Linked DNA regions of Azoarcus sp. KH32C. The protein of the gene in region 2 binds, or shares a complex with, the protein of the main gene of each other region. Links are inferred from orthologs where the notes say so. Each region holds a gene or a part of one and is shown on either strand. Other genes may lie near its edges.

Evidence for each region.
Region 1: lptA (region 2) and lptD share a complex: the UniProt entries of both Escherichia coli proteins name them as parts of the lipopolysaccharide transport and assembly complex. The link is inferred for Azoarcus sp. KH32C from one-to-one orthologs.

What each region holds. Positions count from the first base shown.
Region 1 is NC_020516.1:1,012,238-1,015,685, reverse strand. What follows is about bases 149-3,277. They hold lptD (LPS-assembly protein LptD), read right to left. Parts: upstream 2,916-3,277; coding sequence 381-2,915; downstream 149-380. Other genes in these bases: AZKH_RS04570 (aminoglycoside phosphotransferase family protein), read left to right, coding at 3,024-3,277; AZKH_RS04580 (peptidylprolyl isomerase), read right to left, coding at 149-345. Also shown: more of AZKH_RS04580, read right to left, coding at 1-148; more of AZKH_RS04570, read left to right, coding at 3,278-3,448. UniProt on the Escherichia coli protein: Together with LptE, is involved in the assembly of lipopolysaccharide (LPS) at the surface of the outer membrane. Contributes to n-hexane resistance.
Region 2 is NC_020516.1:814,160-817,356, forward strand. The notes cover bases 320-3,197. They hold lptA (lipopolysaccharide transport periplasmic protein LptA), read right to left. Parts: upstream 2,117-3,197; coding sequence 1,523-2,116; downstream 320-1,522. Other genes in these bases: AZKH_RS03645 (enoyl-CoA hydratase), read right to left, coding at 722-1,498; lptC (LPS export ABC transporter periplasmic protein LptC), read right to left, coding at 2,113-2,694; AZKH_RS03660 (SIS domain-containing protein), read right to left, coding at 2,774-3,197. In the rest of the region: AZKH_RS03640 (phasin family protein), read right to left, coding at 1-311. UniProt on the Escherichia coli protein: Involved in the assembly of lipopolysaccharide (LPS). Required for the translocation of LPS from the inner membrane to the outer membrane.

The DNA.
Region 1 (3,448 bases), 200 kb from region 2 along the record:
GTTTTCCGCAATCCGGCTAATCGCGCGTTCGAGCGTCGCGTCATCGGCCTGGATGCCGGATTCCTTCGCGAGCTGCATTTGCGCCTTCTCGAGCACGATGCGCTCGAGCAGTTGCCGTTCGAGCACGTCCGCCGGCGGCAGCTGCGTGCCCTGGCGGTTGAGCTGGCGCGTGATTTGCGCGACGCGCTCCTTCAATTCGACGGTGGTGACGACTTCGTTGTTGACGATGGCGGCAATGCGGTCGACTTCGACCGGCCGGGCGGCTACCGAAGTCGGCAGCAGGACGCCCGTGCATTGAAGGGCAAGAACCAGGGCAAGGCCCGGACGCGAGGGAATGCGGATCATGATCAGTGAAAATTCTCGTGGGGAGCGAGTGGCGGTCAGTCGGTGCCGAAGATGCGGTCGCCCACGGGATCGTTGATCTTCCCGTAGCCGGCGACGCTGCGCCTGAGCAGGTTGATCGGGCTCGAACCGACGCTCGTCAGGCCATTGAATTCAAGTTGCACGAAGAAGGCCTGGGTCACATCCTCGGGGTTGGTAGCGAAACGGTGCAGCGCGGCGCGGAACACCCAGCAGCCGCCATCGTACTCGATCCCGGCGATGGATTCCGTAATCCGGTTTTCCTTGAGCGAGCGGGTAATGCGGCCGACACCGTACCAACCGCCACCGAGCGGCCATTGACCGGACAGGTCGAGATCCTGCAGCACGTCGCGCGAGTAGCGGTACGACAGGTTCAGCGCGCGCCCGATATCCGGCGAGTAGCGGACGCGGAAGTTGAAGCGTTCGGTCTGGCTGTCGCGCGGGTTGTACTGCCACGCCGAGTCGAGCGAGGTGCTGCGGCTCACGCGGCCGCTGAACACGCCGAGGATGTCCGCGCGGCGTCCGGTGCGCGGCGTCTCGCCGGGCAGGGTCACCTGCTGGTCGTCGAAATAGAAGCGCTGTCCGACCGTCGCACGCAGGCGCTCGGCTCCCGTTTCGCCATCGACCAGGCGGGACGTCACGGCAGCCGTGACCTGATTCGCATCGGCGATGCGGTCGCCGCCCGAATACAGGTTCTCGGAGAAGATCTGTGCGAGACCAAAGTCGTAGCGCGCGGAGTCGAAGACCGGAATCTCGTCCTGATTGCGGGTCGGCACACGCACGTAATACAGGCGCGGCTCCAGCGTCTGGACATAGGCCTTGTCGAAGAAGGAGGTGTCGCGCTCGAAGATCAGGCCGCTGTCGAGCGTGAAGATCGGCAGGGTGCGATTGATCGTCCGGCCTTCCGTCAGCGGACCGCCCGGCACCGCGGGCAAGCCGTTGTCGAGGTCGTAGTGCGTGTAATGCACGCCGAACTTCGGCGTCACGAAGTAGCCGGCGCGCTCGTAGGGCAGCGCGACTTGCGGATACAGCGTGAGGCGATTGCCTTCGGGCTTGTCCTCGTCGACATGCCGGAACTGCACGAACTCCGAGCGCAGGATGAGGGACGTTCCGCCGGCGAGTTCGTTGCGATTGGCGTTGAAGGTGAGCTGCGGCAGTCGCTGGTAGGGGGCGACGCCCGACAGCGTCTGGTAGCTCTGCACCACTGCCGAGGCGTTCCACCAGTCGGAGGTCGCGTAGCTCAGCCGCCCCTCGCGCAGCAGGGTCGCGCGCGACGACAGCGACACGCGCGAGCTGAGATCCTCGAAATAGTGCTTGTCCGACACGCCGTTGACATCGATCGAGCCAAACACGCCGGGCATGAGGATCTGCTGGTGCTGGAAGGAGCCCAGCGCCCGGTCCTCGCCCGTCACGTTGTCGCGCGGCAGCCATTCGATCCGGCTCTCGCCCTTCTCGGTCGGCGTCAGGTAGCGGAATTCGGTCGCGAGCTGGGTACCGCGACGCCCCATGAAGCGTGGCGCGATCGTCGCATCGTAGTTCGGCGCGATGTTCCAGTAGTAGGGAATGGAAATATCGAGGCCGACCTTGTTGGACACGCCGAAGGTCGGCGACAGGAAGCCGGACTGGCGTTGCCCGACGAGCGGGAAGTCGGCCCAGGGCCACCACAGCAGCGGGACGTCCTTGAAGACGATGGACGCATTGTGCGCCTCGCCGACCTCACGGTCGTAGTCGAGATGAAGTTCCGGCGCCTTGATGTACCAGTCCGGATCGCTCGCCTGGCAGGTGGACCAGGTCGCGTTCTTCAGCTCGTACTGGTTCTCGCCCTGAAAGTACATCACGTCCGCATGGCCGCCCCCCGACACTTCGCGTTGGGCGGAAGTCGCCTGGCTTTGCTTCTGCCGCGACGAAGACTTGCTGCCGCTCTTGAGCGGCATGTTCGACCACGGGCTGGTGTGGGCGGCATCGATACCGGTCTTCTCGTGCGGCTCACGCTTGAACCAGTAGTCCGGCGTATCGAACTGTCCCAGATGCTCGGTCAGCTTCATCCGGGCTTCCGGCCCCGCGATCGACGCCTCCGTATCCTTGAGGCGCACGTTGCCGACAGCATGAACCTCGTCGTCGATCTCGCGGTATTCGATACGATCGGCGGTGAGCACCATGTCATCCCGCCGCACCTCGGCATTGCCCTCGGCGATCGTTTCCACCGAGCGCGTGCCGCGAATGTGCTCGGCACGGATCTCGGTGGCGCCCGGCTCCAGCTCCGGCGCCGTCGGCACGGGCTGGACGACGCTTGTCGTTCCCTGCTTCGTCGTCACGCCCGGCGATCCGGCCTTCGGGCCCGCCGGACTCGTCGTGCGTGCAGCACCGGTCGTCGGCGCCGCCTGTCCTGCCGTCGCAGGCGAAGCCGACGGAACCGGCGCCTTGCCGCCCCCCTCGCGCACGAGATCCGGCGAAACGACGAGCGGGCCCAGCCCGGCCGGCATGGCGGAGCTGGAGATACAGCACAGCAGCAGTGGAATCAGCCGCAACTGCGTTCTTAATGGCAATTCGCGCAAGCGCTTCCCCAATCCTGGATGAGGGCCGCTTCCTCCCCATGCCTGCCGGCATGACTGCGGCCTTTTGATAAACTCGCGGATTTTACACGAAGCGTCGCGGAGAACCCGGTGCAAAGACTCGCCCAACTGAACGACTGGCTGCACGCCCAACTTCCGGGAGCCGAATTCGAACTCACGCCGGCCTCGGCCGATGCGAGCTTCCGGCGCTATTTCCGCATCCGACTGGCCGACGGCACGACGCGGGTGATCATGGACGCCCCCCCCTCGCACGAGGACTGCCGCCCCTGGCTGAAGGTCGCGGACCTCTTCCGCGGCGCCGGCGCCCACGTCCCGGACGTCCTCGCGCAGGACCTCGAACAAGGCTTCCTGATGCTGTCCGACCTCGGCAGCACGACCTACCTCGCGGCGCTGACGCCGGACAACGCCCACGCGCTCTACGCCGATGCGCTCGGCTCCCTGATCGCGATCCAGAAGGCGAGCCGCCCCGGCGCACTGCCCGAATACTCGCGCGAACTGCTGCTGCGCGAGCTTAT
Region 2 (3,197 bases):
TGAGCTTCAACGACCTTCGAGACTTCTTCCTGGCTCTGCGAAGCGATTTCGTAGACGCTACGGTTGTAGGCAACGGCCTTCTCGACCAGCGGCTGGACCAGCGCGGTCTGGAGGCTCAGCAGTTCCTGGACGTCCTTGGCACCCAGCAGGGCCTTGGAGTTGGCCAGGCCGTCTTCGAGCAGCGAACGGGCCGTGTTCAGGTTCAGGGCGGCGAAACGCTCAGCGCTGGCGAAGGCATTGTTGGCCAGGGTCAGCAGAGTTTCGACGTTGGTTTTGTTGGCTGCGGCGAACTGCTCAGGGGTAGCAAACATATTTCATCTCCTGATGAATGGTGTGGCAAAGGTACTTTGCTTCGCTATGCTCATCTTGCATGATGCGTCGCAACATGAGCTCGATTATAGGTGGACCGGATTCCTTGTCAAGATATTTGTTTGTGCGCTGCAGCAATCCGGTTGCCCAAATGGAGCCGTGCCGTGAAGCATTTCCTACCGGCCTGTTTTTGTTGTGTTTCCGAATGCAACGAAATGCAATTCGGGACCGCCGTAGTTTTGCGAACTGCATGTTCTCCGGCGGCCATGATGCCGGACGCCGGTTACGCGAAAATTACAACGGGAAGGATTGCCGGGCCCCGCTTTGCGGCTTTGCAGCAGAATGTTGCTGCGCCCAGTGGGGCGGGGCGGTGAGGCGGGCCGAGCCCGCCTGAGGGATGGCGCCGCGTGGCTCAGCGGTGCTTGAATTCCGGCTTGCGCTTCTCGACGAAGGCTGCCATGCCTTCGCGCTGGTCCTCGAGGCCGAAGGCCGAATGGAAGACGCGACGCTCGAAGAGCAGGCCTTCGTTGAGGCTGCTTTCGAAGGCGCGATTGACCGATTCCTTGATCATCATGACGACTGGCAGGGAGTAGCCGGCGATGACCGTGGCGGCCTCGACGGCTTCGTCGAGCAGGCGCTCGGCGGGCACGACGCGCGCAACCAGACCGGCACGTTCCGCTTCGGCCGCGTCCATCATGCGCGCGGTGAGGCACATGTCCATCGCCTTGGCCTTACCGACCGCGCGGGGCAGGCGCTGGGTGCCGCCGGCGCCAGGCAGGATGCCCAGCTTCACCTCGGGCTGGCCGAACTTCGCGGTGTCGGCGGCGAAGATCATGTCGCACATCATCGCCAGTTCGCAGCCGCCGCCCAGTGCGAAGCCTGCGACCGCGGCGATCACGGGCTTGCGGCAGGTCTTGATCCGTTCCCAGTTACGCGTGATGTAATCGCCCTTGTAGGCGTCCATGTGCGAGAAATTCGCCATCGCGCCGATGTCGGCGCCGGCCGCAAAGGCCTTCTCTGACCCGGTGATGACGATCGCGCCGAAATTTTCGTCGGCCTCGAAGTGGTCGAGCGCATCCCAGAGCTCGTCCACCAGCTGGTCGTTCAGTGCGTTGAGGGCCTTAGGGCGATTGAGGGTGATCAGACCGACCCGTCCACGCGTCTCGACCAGGATGTTTGCGTATTCCATGCGTTCTCCTCTTGCAGTGACCGGCTATTGCTTGCCGGGATTCTTCGATTTCTCGCCGCTGGCTTCGTTCTTGTCGTCACCGGAATTCTTCGGCTGGATCACTGCACGCACACGGCCCTCGGGCGCCGCGCCGCGCGTGTTCGCCGCGCTGCCGGGCTGGTTTGTGACGAAGTAGTTCTCGGTCATCGAGTCGTATTCGATGTACTGGCCGCGGACTTCGTCGCCGCCCGACTTGACCCACGCGCGGTTGTACAGCCGGGCACGTTCTGCGCGGCTGTCGTACTCGATGCGTTCGGCTTCGCCTTCGATGTATTCGTCGCTGTTGTCGCGTTTCTGGCGGAAGGTCGCCGGCTGTTTCTCCGTCCCGGTCGCCACGCCGGACTGGAAGCCATCGGCGCCTTGCGTCACGACGAGCTTCTGCCCCTTGATGACGAGCGTGCCCTGGGTCAGGACGACGTTGCCCTCAAAGACGTGGACCTTGTTGCGATCATCGACCGACCCGCGGCTCGCCTCGATATTGACGGGTTGCGAGCGGTCGGCCCGCTCGGCATGCGCCGCATGCATGGCGAAACCGAAGACAGCCAGTAGCGGAAGGTTCAGGAGAAGAGAGCGCTTCATGGTGTGGTCCGGGTTGAGCGTGCGATGTTCATGCGGGCGTTGCCGATCAGGTCCAGGGTACCGTAGAGGTTGTCGGCCTTCATCGCGTCGCCCTGGGCGGTGCTGTTGCCTTGGGTGAGGGTGACCGGATCGTTGGTCTGCGCCTTCTCGTCGTCGGGCCAGACGGTCAGCGTGGCCGAGGCGAGCGTGAGTTCGGGGCTGCCTGGGATGGCCGCACGGCGCGCATGGACGTTGCCTGACATACGCACTTCGTTGCCTTCGTTGAGCACGTCCGCGTGTTGTGCGGTGATGTTCAGCTCGCGGCCCGATATATCGTAGCGCAAGCGCGGGTTTTGGAGTTCGGTCAGGCTCGTCTGCGGGTGATGAATGACGCGATCGGCGAAGAGTTCAAAGTGCTGACGACCGGTCTTGTCGAAATTGATCATTCGCACCTGGTCGGCCGTGAAGTCGGGTTCGGTCCGCACCTGGCCGGCCGAACGCGTATCGTCGCCACCGGTGATGCGTTCGAGCCACAGGGTTGCCCCGCTAACGACGAGCAAAGCGATGATTGGATAGAGTTTGTGGAATGACTGTCGCACAGCGCAGCTTACGCGAGGTGGGGGTTCAGTAGGACCTGCAGGCGGTCCGGGGCCGCAGCGAATGCCAGCAGTTCAGGCATCAGATCACCTTCGCGAGCATCAGGTCGTGGGTGGTCAATGCGCCGACCAGTCCGCCGTCGTCGTCGAGCACGAGCAACTGGCTGATGCGCTGACGTTCCATCACTTCGGCCGCCTCGACGGCAAGCGCATGCGGCCCGATGCTGCGCGGGCTGCGCGTCATGACTTCACCCAGCTTCGCCGTGCGGGCGTCGCAGCCGCGCTCCAGCGCGCGCCGCAGGTCCCCGTCGGTGAAGATGCCGACGATCCGGTCGCCCGCGTCGACCACAGCGGTCATGCCCATGCCGCCGCGCGACATTTCAAGCAGGCCACCGGTGAGCGGGGCGTCTTCGTGGATGCGCGGCACTCGGTCGGCGGCGCGCATGACGTCGCTGACGTGCGTGAGCAGGCGGCGGCCGAGGCTGCCGCCGGGGTGCGAGCGCGCG